DNA from 3 places in the Cupriavidus sp. 2TAF22 genome. Region 2 is predicted to be linked to each of the others. Evidence: predicted binding sites of a transcription regulator. Region 2 holds the regulator's gene; each other region holds the start of a gene.
The links. Region 2 encodes LexA, which represses DNA repair genes until DNA is damaged. Its sites were predicted from a motif close to ACTGTATNNNNATACAGT; they were not measured.
Positions count from the first base shown of each region.

Region 1 (5,572 bases), on a different contig from region 2:
GCGCGGCCAGGCTGCGCGCGGCGCGAATACGCCTACTTGCAACGCAGGTATGCGCCCCGTGCCGGTGCATGATATTGCGGGTGCGTCACGTCGCGCAGGGACACGCCACGACCCGCGGCGGCCCACCTCAGTCGCCGCCGTCCAGCCACTCGTCCGCGCCCTTGATGATGCGGCTGACCACCGAGCGGGAGAAACCGCGGGCCACCAGGAAGCGGATCTGCCTTGCCCGCTCTTCCGGCGTGGCCGGCGGGGCGCCGAAGCGCTTCTGCCAGACCGCGCGGCCCCGCTCCAGCTCGGAATCGCGCAGGCGCTCCTGCAGGTCGGCCAGCTGATCGCTGCCGAGCTGGTGGGTGCGAGCCTCCTGCATGACGCGGGCGGCACCGTAGCGGCTGGCGCGGCGGTGCACCAGGCTGTCGACGAAGCGCGCATTGGACAGCCAGTTCTCGCGCTCGAGCGCGTCCAGCAATTGCTCCAGGGCTTCCGGGGACTCCGCGTGCGGGGCCAGCTTGCGAGCCAGCTCCGTGCGGCTGTGCTCGCGGCGCGACAGGTAGCCGACCGCGCGGGCCTTGAGGGAGAGAGGGGGACGGGTGGCCATGAAGAAAGACGTCGCGAATGCACACCAAATGACACCGGGGCGGCGCGCGCTGTCGCACGTGCCGCCCCGGTCAGGCTCGGATCGCGGCCGGGATTGCCCCGGCCGGCTGCGCTCAGGCCTCGGCGGCAGTGACCGCGGCGGCAGGCGTGCCGTTCATCAGCACCACGCCCAGCGATTCGCGCACCTTGTTCTCGATCTCGTCGGCGATATCGGGATTCTCGCGCAGGTATTCGCGCGCATTGTCCTTGCCCTGGCCGATCTTCTCGCCCTTGTAGCTGTACCAGGCGCCCGACTTCTCGACGACCTTGGCATCCACGCCGAGATCGATGATTTCGCCCTGGCGCGAGATGCCCTGGCCATAGAGGATGTCGAAGAACGCCTCGCGGAACGGCGGCGAGACCTTGTTCTTGACCACCTTGACCTTGGTTTCGTTGCCGATCACGTCGTCGCCCTTCTTGATCGAGCCGATGCGGCGGATATCGAGGCGGACCGACGCGTAGAACTTSAGCGCGTTYCCGCCGGTGGTGGTRTCYGGCGAYCCGWACATCACYCCGATCTTCATGCGGATCTGGTTGATGAAGATCACCAMGCAYTTSGWGCGCMWGATSGWGSCSGTSAGCTTGCGCAGCGCCTGGCTCATCAGGCGGGCCTGCAGGCCGGGCAGCGAATCGCCCATCTCGCCTTCGATTTCGGCCTTGGGCACCAGTGCCGCCACCGAGTCGATGACGATCAGGTCGACCGAGCCGGAGCGCACCAGCGCGTCGGTGATTTCCAGCGCCTGCTCGCCGGTGTCGGGCTGGGAGATCAGCAGATCACCCACGGACACGCCCAGCTTGCCGGCATAGTTGACGTCGAGTGCGTGCTCGGCGTCGATAAAGGCGCAGGTGCCGCCCAGCTTCTGCATCTCGGCCACCACCTGCAGCGTCAGCGTGGTCTTGCCCGAGGATTCCGGACCGTAGATTTCCACCACGCGGCCGCGCGGCAGGCCGCCGACGCCCAGCGCGATGTCCAGGCCCAGCGAGCCGGTGGACACGACCTGGATATCCTGATCGATGTCGGCTTCGCCCAGTTTCATGATCGAGCCCTTGCCGAACTGCTTCTCGATCTGGGCCAGCGCGGCCGCCAGCGCCTTCTGCTTTTCGGCGTTCACGCCAGCACTCGCCTTCTTGCCGTCATCCATGGTCGTCCTTCCATCAATGGTGTATAAATAGGCCGCATGTGGCGCGCTGCCTGCTTTTGCGGGCTTGCGCCCGCCCCGCGCCGCGCAACTCGCCACGCGACTTGCGCGTAAAAGAGGCGGCTAGTAATCCGGTAAATGCCGGCCCGCGCAAAGCGCGACCGGAACAAGCGGGTACTGTATAAAAAAACAGTATGCTTGGCAAGCCCCACCCGCGTCACCTGGCAACGACGGGTCACAAAAGGTGCGCCAAAGCCGAGCCTGGGTGGAGACAACCATGCGTATTCTGATCGCCGAAGATGACGATGTGCTGGCCGACGGCCTCACGCGCTCCCTGCGCCACTCCGGCTATGCCGTAGATCATGTCGCCAGCGGGGTGGAGGCCGATTCGGCGCTGTCCACCCAGACCTTCGACCTGCTGATCCTCGACCTCGGCCTGCCGCGCATGCCCGGCCTGGAAGTGCTCAAGCGCCTGCGCGCGCGCGGCGCCATGGTGCCGGTGCTGATCCTGACCGCGGCCGACGGCGTGGACGAGCGCGTCAAGGGACTGGACCTGGGCGCCGACGACTACATGGCCAAGCCCTTTGCCCTGTCCGAGCTGGAGGCACGCGTGCGCGCGCTGGTGCGGCGCGGGTCCGGCGGCGGTGCCACGCTGACGCGGCACGGGCCGCTCGCCTTCGACCAGGTCGGCCGCATCGCCTACCTGAACGAACAGATGCTGGACCTTTCCGCGCGCGAGGTGGGGCTGCTGGAAATCCTGCTGACCCGCACCGGGCGGCTGGTATCGAAGGAGCAACTGGTGGACCACCTGTGCGAATGGGGCGAGGAGGTCAGCAACAACGCCATCGAAGTCTACGTGCACCGGCTGCGCAAGAAGATCGAGGTGGGCGGCATCCGCATCGCCACGGTTCGCGGCCTGGGCTATTGCCTGGAGAAATTCCAGGCTGCCGCGGTCCACGGCTAGGAGACACCATCCGCGCCTTGCCTTCCCCTGCTTACCCTGGTTACGCCACTCCGGCCACTCCGGACCACCCTACTCCCGTCTCATGAGCCTGCTGCGACTGCCCCGGCGGCGCGCGCGGGCCGCACGGCCCGCGCCGCCCGCATCGTCCCCGGACGGATCCGCCTCGCCGGATGCCGGCGTCGCCGACGAAGCGCTGGCCGAAGCCCTGCCGCACCTTGAGGACAGCGCCGGCCATCCGTCCCCGCGCTCGCTGTTCGGCGAGATCCTGGACTGGATGCTGGCCCCGCTGCTGCTGCTCTGGCCGATGAGCATCGCGGTGACCTACCTGGTGGCCAAATCCATCGCCAACGGCCCGTTCGACCGCTCGCTGGAAGCCAGCGCCATCGTGCTCTCGCAGCAGGTGCGCGAGGTCAACGGGCGCGTCACGCTGCAGCTGCCGCTGTCCGCGCGCGAGATCCTGCGTGCCGACGAGAGCGACAACATCTACTACCAGGTAGTCGGCACGCACGGCGAGTTCGTGGCCGGCGACAACGACCTGCCGCTGCCCAGCGAGGACGACCGCGGCCACGCCGGGCTGGTGTCGCTGCGCGACGACCGGGTGGCCGGCAACGACGTGCGCGTCGCCTACACCTATGTCGATCTCAAGCACGGCGGCGACACGCAGCCGGTGCTGGTGCAGGTGGGCGAGACCCTGGACAAGCGCGCGCGCCTGGCCAACGAGATCATCAAGGGCGTGATCCTGCCGCAGTTCGTGATCCTGCCGCTCGCGGTGGTGCTGGTGTGGTTCGGCCTGACGCGCGGGCTGGCGCCGCTGACCGCGATCCAGCAACGCATCCGCGCGCGCAATCCCGGCGATACCAGCCCCATCGACGAGCACGCCGCGCCGCAGGAGATCACGCCGCTGGTGGCGTCCTTCAACGACCTGCTGGCGCGCCTGGACATGTCGGTGCAGACACAGAAGCGCTTTATCGCCGATGCCGCGCACCAGATGAAGACCCCGCTGGCCGGGCTGCGCATGCAGGCCGAACTGGCGCAGCGCGAACAGTCGCCCGAGGAATTGCGCAAGTCGCTGGCGCAGATCGCCGGCAGCTCGGAACGCACGGCCCACCTGGTGACGCAGCTGCTGTCGCTGGCGCGCACGGAGAACCTGGCCGGTGCCGGCAGCATGGCGCCGCTGGACCTGGGCGCGCTGGCGCGCGAGGTGGTCAAGGACTGGCTGCCGCAGGCCTGGGCCCGCAGCATCGATCTCGGCGTCGACGCCGACGATCATCCCGTCATGGTGCAGGGCAACCGCCTGATGCTCACTGAAATGCTGAACAACCTGATCGACAACGCGATCCGCTACACCCCCGCGGGCGGCCACGCCACCGTGCGCGCAAGGGCGGACGCCTTCGAACCGTTCGCCTACCTCGAGGTGGAGGACACCGGCCCGGGCATCCCGGTGGCCGAGCGCGAGCGCGTGATGGAGCGCTTCTACCGCGTGCTGGGCACGCAGACCCAGGGCAGCGGCCTGGGCCTGGCCATCGTGCGCGAGATCGTGCAGCAGCACGGCGGCGATGTCAGCATCGTCGACAACGTCTACCAGTCCGAGCCGCGCCTGGCCGGCGCCTGCTTCCGCATCACGCTGCGCCGGCCCGTCGCCGGAGATACGGCATGAGCGGCGCCGCCCGCCCGCCCGGCCCGCGCGCCGCGGCAGGCCAGCCCGGTTCGGCCGCGCGGCACGCGTGGCGCCGCAACCTGCGCTGGATCGCCGCGCTGCTGGCAATCTGGTTCGTGGTCACCTTCGTGGTCAGCTGGTTCGCGCGCGAGCTGCGTTTCGACTTCTTCGGCTGGCCCTTCTCGTTCTGGGTAGGCGCGCAGGGTGCGCTGATCATCTACGTACTGATGGCAGCCCTCTACGCCTGGCGCATGAACCTGGCTGACGACGAAGCCGGCGAGGACGAAGCCGCCGCCCGGCCCGGGATGGACGCGCGGCGGGAGGATGCTGCATAGCAAGAAGGCGCCTGCGCCGCGTCGCGATGAACCCTCCCGCGCCCAACCCGGACCCCGGACGTCGCGCCGCAACAATCCCGCACCCCGCATTTCGCTAGCGTATACCCCGAGCGTTTAGTGGCGAACTCGGCGGAAATTGTCAGAACTCAGTAAGTTTCGCCTCCCACAATCCATTGAACTTCGGTGACTGTCCCGTGTCCGCAAGCGCGTTCCGGCTGTCCACCCGAAAGATTCCGATGACAAAACGGAGGAGACAAATGGCTAATGCGCAGAACGTGGCGATGCCTGGCGGCAGCGCCCAGGGCACGGCGATGACGGCCGAAGAGAGGAAGGTGATTTTCGCCTCCTCGCTCGGCACGGTATTCGAGTGGTACGACTTTTACCTGTACGGTTCGCTGGCGGCCATCATCGCCAAGCAGTTCTTCGCCGGGCTCGATCCCACCGCGGCCTTCATCTTCGCGCTGCTGGCATTCGCCGCCGGCTTCATCGTGCGGCCGTTCGGCGCACTGGTGTTCGGCCGCCTCGGCGACATGATCGGGCGCAAGTACACATTCCTGGTGACCATCCTGATCATGGGTGTGTCGACCTTCATCGTGGGCCTGCTGCCGGGCTTCACCACCATCGGCTGGGCGGCGCCGATCATCCTGATCGCGCTGCGCATGCTGCAGGGCCTCGCGCTCGGCGGCGAGTACGGCGGTGCCGCCACCTACGTAGCAGAGCACGCGCCGCACGGCAAGCGCGGCGCCTACACGGCGTGGATCCAGACCACCGCCACGCTCGGCCTGTTCCTGTCGCTGATCGTGATCCTGCTGTGCCGCAACCTGACCGGAGCCAACTTCGACGT
Region 1 is NZ_JBFRFX010000038.1:5,229-10,800, reverse strand. Features, by position in the region: gene recX (recombination regulator RecX) at 128-595, opposite strand; gene recA (recombinase RecA) at 708-1,775, opposite strand; gene AB4Z48_RS31945 (response regulator) at 2,050-2,736, shown strand; gene AB4Z48_RS31940 (sensor histidine kinase N-terminal domain-containing protein) at 2,819-4,393, shown strand; gene AB4Z48_RS31935 (DUF4212 domain-containing protein) at 4,390-4,728, shown strand; gene AB4Z48_RS31930 (MFS transporter) at 4,986-5,572, shown strand, end outside.
Region 1: recA (recombinase RecA) is a predicted target of LexA. The motif match lies at 1,949-1,966, and genes of this name have one in related genera.

Region 2 (5,572 bases):
CAGGACCGTGAAACGACTCCACGCCTTCCCATCCCGAACAGGACCGTGAAACGACTCCACGCCGATGATAGTGCGGATTACCCGTGTGAAAGTAGGTAATCGCCAGGCTCTCCCTTGAAACCCCTCAGTACGCACGTACTGGGGGGTTTTGCTTTTTGGGCGGCCGATTCGTAGTGACCGATCCGCAGCGACCGGTCCGCGGCTCGGAGTGATCAGTCGGAGGAGGGCCGAAACATCCGCATCCCGAACCTGGCCACGGCAACCGTGGCAGTGACCAGCGCACCGGCCAGCATGCCGGCTACCGCGTTGAGCAGCAGCGGTCCGAGCATTTCCAGGCTGCTTCCCACGCTTGGTACATCCGCCAGAACGCCGGTCACGAGATCCGTCAAATGATGCGCGCCGGGGAATCCGTGGACCAGGATCCCGCCGCCAACCAGGAACATCGCCACGGTACCCGCCACCGAGAGCGCCCGCATCAGCCAGGGCGCCATGCGCAGGATGCCGCGGCCCGCAGCGCGCGCCGCGGCCGATGAGCGCTGGTGCAGATAGAGTCCGGCGTCGTCCAGTTTGACGATGCCGGCCACCAGGCCATAGACACCTACCGTCATGATCAGGGCAATCGCCGTCAACACGGCAACCTGCGTCCCGAACGCGGCGCTCGAAACGGTGCCGAGGGAAATGACGATGATTTCAGCCGACAAGATGAAATCCGTACGCACTGCGCCGCGGATCTTCGACCTTTCGAGAGCGGTGGGGTCCGCCGTCTCCGGCGCCGGGCTTGCTGCTGTCTCCTGCCCGTCCTGATGCATGAAGCCGTGCGCAATCTTTTCGAAACCCTCGTAGCAGAGGAAGGCGCCGCCGGCCATCAGCAGCGGCACGATCGCCCACGGGATGACGGCACTGATGGCCAGCGCGGATGGTACCAAGATGGCCTTGTTGCGCAGGGATCCCTTCGCAACAGCCCAAACCACCGGCAACTCGCGTTCAGCGTTGACACCGCTGACCTGCTGGGCATTGAGGGCGAGATCGTCGCCGAGCACGCCCGCGGTCTTCTTGGCGGCCAATTTGCTCAAGGCCGCCACGTCGTCAAGCATGGTAGTGATGTCGTCGATCAGCAGAAGCAGGCTCGAGCCAGCCATATCCAGATCTCCCGGGTGGGTAGCGAGAAAGCAGATACGTCGCGCATTTGCCGCGCGCATGGAGCATACGGCGTCGTCAGAATACCGCTATTGCCTCGTTGAGCCAGGCAAATAACGCGAGTGCGTAGACGAAATGGGGAGGGGAGAGGGCGCCGGAATCGGCTTGCGATCGGGCCTGAGACAAATAACAGACCCACAAACAAAAACAGCGAGCTTCGCAGCTCGCTGTTTTTGCAATGCAATTCTGGGGTGGCTGATGGGACTCGAACCCACGACGACAGGAATCACAATCCTGGACTCTACCAACTGAGCTACAGCCACCGTCGTAGTCTTTCAGCTGAGTGCTGATCGACGAAAAACAAGATTATACAAACTTCATTCGCGGATGGCTAGTACTTCGCTCAAATTTTTTCGTGATGCCAGGGCGCCGTTGAATCGAGGGATACGCAACGCGATTTCACGCGGAGAGCTTGGGGAGATCTTCCAGTTCGAGCATGCGGCAGATGGCTGCCATGCTGCCGACCATGGTGCGGCGTTGCGCGCCCTGATAGATACGCACGCCCTTGGACTGGCGGAACGGGACGGGCTTGACGGGGCGGCGGGCGGAGAAGCGGTTGGCTGGCAGCATGGCTACACCTGGTAATTTGCAACAACAGTTGGCGGCACCCGCGGCGCGGGTGGCGTTGGCACAAACGGGTGCAGCTTGATGCGGGGCAGGCCCGCTCCAGCCGCACTTGTTGAATCGTCAGAAGGCGCCGGTACGAATCAGGCCGACGGCAATGCCTTCGAGCGAGAACTCTTCGCGGCCGGGCTCAACGATGATGCTGGCGAAGTCGGGGTTCTCTGCGATCAGTTCGATGGTGTCGCCCCGTCGGTTGAGGCGTTTGACAGTGACGTCGTCGCCGAGGCGGGCTACGACGATCTTGCCGTTGGCGGCTTCGCTGGCGCGTTTGACGGCGAGTAGGTCGCCGTCGAGGATGCCGGCGTCGCGCATGCTCAGGCCGCGGACGCGAAGGAGGTAGTCGGGCTGGACTTCGAATACCGAGGCATCGACCTGATACTGGCGGTCGATATGCTCGGCCGCAAGGATTGGGCTACCTGCGGCGACACGCCCGACCAGCGGCAGCGTCAGTTGCATCACGCCGGCCATGGGGAGGGAGAACTGGTCGGGCAGTTCCGAGTCGCTGCGCCATACCTTGAGGCGAATGCCGCGCGACGCGCCAGGCGTGAGTTCGATCACGCCTTTTCGTGCCAGGGCGCGCAGATGTTCTTCTGCGGCGTTGGGCGAGGAGAAGCCGAACTTGGCGGCGATCTCGGCACGGGTGGGCGGGAAGCCGGTGTGCTGGAGGGTGCTGCGAATCAGGTCGAAAATCTGCTGCTGTCGCGGTGTCAGGGTCGCCATGGTCGCCGTATGTGAAAGCACTGTATGTTTAAACAGTATGCTGTGATTTTATACAGTATCGAGTGAAGTGCAAGCGGAATTTTGGGAGGCTGCTCATCGACAGGCGCTTTGTCGCACGCCAGGCGGGTTGTGCTGGTCGCAAGTGTGGGGCGGTAAGCGAGTTACAATCCGCGGCACGCAAATCGCTGATTTCGTGTCTTTTGAATCCGGATTCCAACACGTCCCCCGCCATGTCCCTATTGCGTCGCGTCGTCGTGCTCGCCACCGGCGGCACCATCGCAGGTTCCTCCTCCAATCCGGCCAGTAGCGCCAAATACCAGGCGGCCACGGTGCCGGTGGCGTCCTTGCTTGGCGCGGTGCCGGCGCTCGGCAGTGTGGCCCGCATCGAGGCCGAGCAGGTCGCCCAGGTAGATAGCAAGGACATGTCGTTCGCGCTCTGGTCGAGGCTGGTCGAGCGCATCCGCTTCTGGTCCGCGCAACCCGACGTTGCCGGCATTGTCGTGACGCACGGCACCGACACGCTCGAAGAGACGGCGATGGTGTTGCACCTCGCTTGTCCCGTCGGGCTGCCCATCGTGCTGACCGCGGCCATGCGGCCTTCGACCTCGTTGTCGGCCGACGGGCCGCTGAACCTGCTCGACGCCGTGCGTGTGGCCAGCCACGCGCAGGCGGTGGGGAAGGGCGTGCTGCTGGTCATCAACCAGGAGATCCACGCCGCGCGCGACGTTGTGAAGGCGCACACGTCGGCAGTGAACGCCTTCGCTTCGCCAGCGGGCGGGCCGGTCGGTTATGTGCAGGATGACTTCGTGGGCTTCACGCGCGCCCCGGCGCGGTTGCCGGCCGCGGCCATGCCGATGCCGCAGGCCTGGCCCAAGGTGGAGATTCTCGCCAGCTATGCGGAGCCGGGCCGGGTGGTCGTCGACGCGCTGGTCGGGGCGGGCGTGAACGGTCTTGTCGTGGCGGCCGCGGGCAACGGCTCGATCCACCAGTCGCTGGCCGAGGCATTGGCCGAGGCGGCCGCGGCCGGCGTGGCGGTCGTGCGCAGTTCGCGCACCGGTGCGGGTCATGTGGCGATTCCGGTGGCGCCGCGGCCGGCGTCCGGTGTTTTCGTTGCGGCCGGCAACCTGAATCCTTATAAGGCACGCGTGCTCCTGCTGTTTGCCCTGGCGGGGACTCCCGCGCTGGCGTCCGATCCGGTCGCGCTGCAGGCGCTGTTCGCGGGGAGTTGAAGCGACTTGCCGAGTAAGGCGAAAGCGCGCTATACTTTAAGGCTATCCAACCTTGCCGCACCGGACATGGCGCCCGGGTGGCTTATCCAAAAGGAGCGTCAATGCGTCATTACGAAATCGTATTTATCGTCCATCCGGACCAGAGTGAACAAGTTCCGGCCATGATCGAGCGTTACAAGACGCTGGTCACGTCGCAGGAAGGCCAGATCCACCGCGTGGAAGACTGGGGCCGCCGTCAGATGGCCTACATGATCCAGAAGCTGGCCAAGGCTCACTACGTTTGCCTGAACATCGAATGCGGCAAGGAAACCCTGGCTGAACTCGAACACGCGTTCAAGTTCAACGACGCGGTGCTGCGCCACCTCATCGTTCAGACCAAGAAGGCCGAAACCGCACCGTCCCCGATGATGAAGGAAGTGCAGCGCGAAGAAGCCCGCAAGGCCGCGCAACAGACCAGCGAAGCCCCGGCCGCGTAAGTGCGGACCGTTGCGGTTGCCGCAGACGCTGAGTACGTGAGGCGTCGCGGCGGCGCGGGCGGGCATGGGTACAGGCATCGGGAAGGGAGGCAGCGTTGAACCAGTTAAGGCTCTGCGCAACCCTCGCCGAACGCGATGCCTTGCGCTACACCCCGGCAGGCGTCCCCGTCGTCAACTGCATCTTGCAGTACGCGGGCCAGACCGTCGAGGCGCAAACGCCCAGGCAGGTGGAATTTGCCATCGCCGCCATGGGAATCGGCCAGGTTGGGCAACGGCTCGAGCGTACCCCGCTCGGCGCGATGCTCGACTGCGAAGGATTCCTCGCTCGCAAGCACCGCAACAGCAAGGCTCTCGTCTTTCACATCACTGGATGTAAAGCATTCGAAAAGGATTGAATCATGGCATTCGTCAAACGTGACAACAAGAACAAGAAGCGCTTCCAACAGCAGAACCCGCTGTTCAAGCGCAAGCGCTTCTGCCGCTTCACCGTGGCTGGCGTGGAACAGATCGACTACAAGGATCTGGACACCCTGAAGGATTTCATCGGCGACAACGGCAAGATCACGCCGGCCCGCCTGACCGGTACCAAGGCTCACTATCAGCGTCAGCTCGATACGGCCATCAAGCGCGCGCGTTTCCTCGCGCTGATGCCCTACACCGACCTGCACAAGAACTGATCGGCCCTAGGTCCGTCAAGGAGAAAACACGATGCAAATCATTCTGCTGGAAAAAGTCATCAACCTGGGCAACCTGGGTGACATCGTTCGCGTGAAGGACGGCTACGCCCGTAACTTCCTGATCCCGAACAAGAAGGCCCGCCGTGCGACCCAGACCGCCATCAGCGAGTTCGAAGTCAAGCGCGCCGAGCTGGAAAAGGCCGCCGCCGAGAAGCTGGCCGCTGCGCAAGCCGAAGGCGAAAAGCTGAACGGCCTGACCGTGCAGATCACCCAGAAGTCGGGTGTGGACGGCCGCCTGTTCGGTTCGGTCACCAACGCCGACATCGCCGAAGCCCTGGAAGGCCAAGGCTTCAAGATCGAGAAGGCGCAAGTGCGCCTGCCGAACGGCCCGCTGAAGGTCGTTGGCGATCATCCGGTCAGCGTTTCGCTGCACACGGACGTGCTGGTCGATGTGACCATCGCCGTCCTGGGCGAGCACGTCTAAGACCGGATTCGATGCCACCGCGGGCCCCGCTCAGGGGCTGGCGGCGGGCATCGATTGCTGGCAACAACAAAAAAGGCAGGGGCCAAGCGCTCCTGCCTTTTTTGCTTTGGGCTTCATTGCGACAGGCTGGTCGTCCCGCCGTCACTTCATCGCGGACGATGGCTG
Region 2 is NZ_JBFRFX010000005.1:32-5,603, forward strand. Features, by position in the region: partial or broken rRNA gene rrf (5S ribosomal RNA) at 1-108, shown strand, start outside; gene AB4Z48_RS07760 (DUF808 domain-containing protein) at 213-1,139, opposite strand; tRNA gene AB4Z48_RS07765 (tRNA-His) at 1,385-1,460, opposite strand; gene AB4Z48_RS07770 (hypothetical protein) at 1,597-1,767, opposite strand; gene lexA (transcriptional repressor LexA) at 1,885-2,541, opposite strand; gene AB4Z48_RS07780 (asparaginase) at 2,772-3,770, shown strand; gene rpsF (30S ribosomal protein S6) at 3,872-4,246, shown strand; gene priB (primosomal replication protein N) at 4,342-4,641, shown strand; gene rpsR (30S ribosomal protein S18) at 4,645-4,923, shown strand; gene rplI (50S ribosomal protein L9) at 4,955-5,407, shown strand.

Region 3 (5,572 bases), on a different contig from region 2:
GGCCCTTGAGCGGAGTCGGGCCGACGATGGGGGTGCCATCCGGCGTCATCGGGCGCAGGCCGGTCCAGAACGTGGCGCGGCTGACATCGCCGGCGCCGGGGAACAGGTCGGTCACCACATGCTCCAGCGTGCGGCGCTTGGACGGGTCCAGCGAACGGTCATAGCCGACGATCTGGGCCATGCCGCCCACGCGGATACGGTCGTCGAAGCGCGTAATGGCAACCTTGTAGGTTTCGTCGAGCACCGTCGACACCGGGCTGCGGGTTGCATCGGTCATCGGCACGGTGATCGAGAAGCCCTTGAGCGGGTAGACCGGCAGGTTCGAGAGGCCCGGCAGGAAGTTCTTCACGAAGGGCGTCGACCAGCTGCCCAGCGCTACCACCACCAGGTCCGCCATCACGGGCTGGCCACCCACCATGGCGCCGGTGACCGCGTCGCCCTTGGTGAGCAGGCCGTCGATGGAGCGGTTGTAGTGGAACTGCACGCCCAGGCTCTCGGCCATGGCCGCGAGTTGCGTGGTGAAGAGCTGGCAGTCGCCGGTTTCGTCATTGGGGAGCCGCAGGCCGCCGCTCAGCTTTTGGCTGACGGCGGCAAGGGCCGGTTCGCTGGCGGCGAGGTCCTCGCGCGATAGCAACTGGTAGGGCACGCCGGCCTGTTCGAGCACGGCGATGTCCTTGGCCGCGCCCTCAAGCTGCTCGTCGGTGCGGAAGACCTGCAGCGTGCCTTGCTGGCGTCCTTCGTAGGCAATGCCGGTATCGGCGCGCAGGGCGCGGATGCAGTCGCGGCTGTATTCGGCCAGACGCACCATGCGTTCCTTGTTGATGGCGTAGCGCTCGGCCGAGCAGTTCATCAGCATCTGCCACATCCATTGCAACTGGAACAGGGTGCCGTCCGGACGGATGGAGAGCGGAGCATGCTGCTGGAACATCCACTTGATGGCCTTGAGCGGCACGCCCGGCGCGGCCCAAGGCGAGGCATAGCCCGGGGAGATCTGGCCGGCGTTGGCAAAACTGGTGCCCAGCGCGGGCGCGGCCTCGCGGTCGATCACGGTGACTTCATGGCCGGCGCGGGCCAGATACCAGGCGCTCGTCACGCCAATCACACCACTGCCAAGGACAAGGACGCGCATAGTCGGGGGCTCTCAACCAGAAAGTAAGTCAGATAAAGTATTTATCTCTATACTATTGAAATATGTGCAGTCATAGTTATCGTAATTTTCAGAGAAACAGGATTTACTCATGAGAACAAGTCGTCAGCCCCTGCGCAGCCTGGACCGGCTCGACCGCAAGATCCTGGCGCTGCTCCAGGCCGATGGCCGCATGTCGATGAAGGAGCTTGCGGAAGCCGTGGGGCTGACCATCACGCCCTGCATCGAGCGGGTCAAGCGCATGGAGCGCGACGGGGTCATCATGGGCTACTACGCGCGGCTCAATCCCGCGCTGCTGGGCAGCGGCCTGCTGGTCTTCGTGGAGATCTCGCTCGGCAACAAGTCGGGCAATATGTTCGAGCAGTTCCGCCGCGAGGTATCACGCATTCCCGAGGTGCTCGAATGCCACCTGGTGTCGGGCGACTTCGATTACCTGATCAAGGCGCGCATCCGCGAGATCGGCGAGTACCGCCGCCTGCTCGGCGATATCCTGCTGCAGTTGCCGGGCGCCGCGCAGTCCAAGAGCTATGTGGTGATGGAAGAGATCAAGGAAACGCTGGCGATCGCGGTCGACGAAAAGGCGCCGCTTGCCTGAAGCCGCGGCGCGGTTCAGAACAGTTTCATTTGCGCTGCGGCGCCGTCCCGGGAAAACAGTTCGGTGGTCAGCGCATGGCGCTCGGTATTCAGGCCGAAGCGCCGGCATGCCAGCTTGAAACGCTTGCTCAGGAGTTCGGCAAAGATACCGGTGCCCGTCATGCGCACGCCGAACCGCGAGTCGTAGGCCTGGCCGCCGCGCATTTGCGCCACCAGGCTTTCGACGTGCTTCGCGCGCAGCGGATGATAGGTGGCCAGCCATTCGGAGAACAATGCCGCCACCTCGCGCGGCAGGCGCAGCAGGGTGTACGCCGCGCTGCGCGCCCCGGCCTTGGCGCAGGCTTCGAGGATGGCCTCCATCCCGGAGTCGGTCAGGCCGGGAATCACGGGCGCCACAATCACGCCGACCGGAATGCCGGCTTCGCGCAGAGCCGCGATCGCGGCCAGGCGGCGCGCCGGTGCGCTGGCACGGGGTTCGAGCGTGCGTGCGATCTCATTGTCGAGCGAGGTGACCGACACATGGACGCGCACCAGGTTCCTGGCCGCCATGCGCTGCAGGATATCGATGTCGCGGGTGACCACGCCCGACTTGGTGATGATGGCCACGGGATGATTGAAGCGCTCCAGCACCTCCAGGATCCCCCGTGTGATTCGCAGGCCCCGCTCGATGGGCTGGTATGGGTCCGTATTGACTCCCAGCGCGATTACCGACGGCGTGTAGCGGCGGCTGCCGAGTTCGGCCTCGAGCAGGGCCGCGGCGTTTTCCTTCGCGTACAGGCGGGTCTCGAAGTCGAGGCCAGGCGAAAGTCCCAGATAGGCATGGCTGGGCCGCGCGTAGCAGTAGATGCATCCATGCTCGCAGCCACGATAGGGGTTGATGGACGCGTGGAAGGGCAGGTCCGGCGACTGGTTGTGCGAGACGATGCGTCTGGCCTTCTCCGTGAAGACAATGGTCTGGATCGGTGGTGTCGTTGGCTCATCGGCGGCTTGCCATTCATCGTCGACGCGCTCGCGGGTCCATGCATCGAACCGGCTGACATCATTCGAGCGCGCAGCCCTGCCTTTTAGCGGGCTGATGGGGTGGGGTCGGTTCGGCACGGGGGCTGTCCTGCATCCAAGGTAATCTGGGTTGATACTGTATATTTATACAGTAGTCGCGCCAAAATACCAAGGCCCGGTCGCACCTGCGCATAGCGGTCCGACAGCCGGACGGAATCGAGGCGTGAACGCAGGCGTGCCGGCAGGAGGCAATGTCTGGGATGGCAGGGCTGAGGCATCGCGGCAGGCGGCGGGGCAGCCTGGCCAGTTCGCGCCGGGGGGCGCTATTGCGCGGGCTCGCTGTCCCAGTAGGGCGGAGAGCCGAAACATGCGGCGAAGAAATCGATGAACGCGCGGGTCTTGGCCGGCACCTGCCGGCGGCTGGGGTAGACCGCCCAGATCGAAACTGCCGGCAGCACGGGATAATCGGTCAGCACGCTGACCAGCGCGCCGCTGCGCAGGTGGGGGCCGACATCCCAGGTCGACTTGAGCGCCAGCCCCATGCCGGCCAGGATGGCATCGCGGATGACCTCGCCGTTGTCCGTGCGCAGGTTTCCGCTCACTGCCACCACGGTCTTGCCGAGCGCCGTGTCGAACTGCCATGAGGCCTGGTCGCTGAGCACCAGGCAATTGTGCTGGCGCAGGTCTTCCGGATGTCGCGGCGTGCCATGCGTGGCAAGGTAGGCAGGCGAGGCGCAGATGGCGCGGTGGCTCGGCGCCAGCGGCCGCGCCACCAGCGACGAATCGGGCAGGGCCCCCATGCGCAGCGCCACGTCGACGCCGGCCTCGACCAGGTCGATCACCTGGTCGGTCAGGCGCAGATCCAGCGACAGTCCCGGATAAGCCGAGAGGAAGGCAGGAATGGCCGGGGAGACATGCTGTCGGCCGAACGAAGCGGGCACCGCGACGCGCAATTGCCCGTGCGGGGCTTCGGCGCCTCGGCCCACCGCTTGCGCCGCGAGGTCGGCGGTGTCGAGCAGTTGCCCGGCATGCTCGAGGAAACGCTGGCCGTCGCCGGTCAGCGAGATGCGCCGCGTGGTCCGGTGCAGAAGCCGCGTCCCCAGTTGCTGCTCGAGTTGCGCGAGCCTGCTGCTGGCCGACGAGGTGGATAGCCCGAGATCGCGCGCCGCGGCCGACAGGTTGCCCAGCGTGGCGGCGCGCACGAAGACGGCGATGTCGAGCAGGTCGAAGTGCATTGGCGCCGGAATGGCTGCGCCGTGCGCTTATTGCGAGAGGGCGCGGGCCGCCTCGACCTGGGATTCGAAGAAGGTCTGGAAGCTGATGGCGAGGCCGGCCATCAGCAGCCCGGTGCCGATCAGCAGTGACAGGATGACCAGGATCACGACTGGCCAGCCGGAGCGCGTCGGCTTGCCGTGCGGGTTGAAGCGGGCGTCCCATTTGTCGTCCGGACGCAGCCCGTACACGATGGCCGTGAGGAAGGCTGCGATCACCGACGTGCCGCCGGCCACCGCGAAGGTCCAGTTCAGCGCCGGCGAGCCGGCCCCGGTCTGCATCGACGCCACGCCGATCGCGCCGGCCAGCGTCGCCAGCAGATGGGCCCAGCCGAACTTGTCGCGCAACCCGCCCAGGTAGAAGCGGTGAAGCCCCAGGCTGCCGAACAGGAAGGCCAGTGCCACCGTGATCAGCTTCGATTTTCCGGGGGATGTCGTGACGGTCGCGGCGGCAGATGATGGGGCTTGGGTGGCGGCAGGCATGGGCAGCTACGAAGTGGAGGGCCGGCAAGGCGTGCCGGCACAGGGTCGGGGTGAGGGCCAGGCAGGCTGGCGCCGGCGCTCATTGTACGCCGCTACGCGGCGCGGACAATGCGGCACAGGCGCGCTGCCGCCGTCGCTTGCGAACTGTTTGGATACTGCCCGGGAACCGTGCGAGAGGCGCGACCAAAGCCAAGCCGGGACAGCGCCGCGAGGGGGATGCGAGGGGGATGCGAGAAGTGGATATCGTGCTGGCAGCCTAGCGGCTGCCGTCCCGGCCACGGGCCTGCCAACCCGGGCCCATGCCGGAGCCGCGCTGATCGCCACGCCCGCCATCGGCCTGCGCATTGCGATCGGGGTGGCGGCCGCGTTCGTCTTCGCGTTCCTGGGGGGGCGGCGGGCGGCCGTTCAGGCGGTCGTCCGCGCGGGCGCGCGCTTCCATGCGTTCGATCTGGGCGCGTACATGGTCCTGCCGTTCGGCACGCACGCTTGCCATTTCCCAGCCACCCTGGCTCGGTTGCCCGCGCGCATTGGTCATGTTCCGGCCTTCGGGCCGGTTATGTTGCCAGAACGCGACCTGAGCGTGGCCGGCAGGGCTGAGGCCGATCAGGAAGACGGCCAACAGGATGCCAGCCACCGGGTCGCGCAGGAGATTGCGGGGGAGCATGCGGAATCCCAGTTTCCTGTCGCGCGGTGATGTTATTGGTAGATGGAATCATGGTACGCACGCGCATCCGGCACGCCTATGCAAAAGCCGTTACCGGTGTAACGGATTGTTTCGTCCCCACTGCCGGGGAATTTGCCGCCTGTCGACAGCTGCCGGCGAGGCGCGGGCCGCCTCCGTTTTCATGGCGCGTAGCGGATGCGGTAGATCGCGCCCGCCATGTCGTCGCTGACGAGCAGCGAGCCGTCCGGTGCCACCTGGACATCGACCGGACGGCCCCATGGCTTGTCATTCTGCAGCCAGCCCTGCGCGAAGATTTCCTGGCGCACCACCTGGCCAGCGTCATCCAGCACGATCCTGGCGATGCGGTAGCCGATCCGCTCGCTGCGGTTCCAGCTGCCATGTTCGGCGATAAAG
Region 3 is NZ_JBFRFX010000002.1:225,426-230,997, reverse strand. Features, by position in the region: gene AB4Z48_RS03635 (D-amino acid dehydrogenase) at 1-1,129, opposite strand, end outside; gene AB4Z48_RS03630 (Lrp/AsnC ligand binding domain-containing protein) at 1,239-1,742, shown strand; gene AB4Z48_RS03625 (PA0069 family radical SAM protein) at 1,757-2,839, opposite strand; gene AB4Z48_RS03620 (LysR family transcriptional regulator) at 3,064-3,975, opposite strand; gene AB4Z48_RS03615 (TM2 domain-containing protein) at 4,003-4,494, opposite strand; gene AB4Z48_RS03610 (hypothetical protein) at 4,751-5,158, opposite strand; gene AB4Z48_RS03605 (PQQ-dependent sugar dehydrogenase) at 5,338-5,572, opposite strand, start outside.
Region 3: AB4Z48_RS03625 (PA0069 family radical SAM protein) is a predicted target of LexA. The motif match lies at 2,876-2,893, and genes of this name have one in related genera.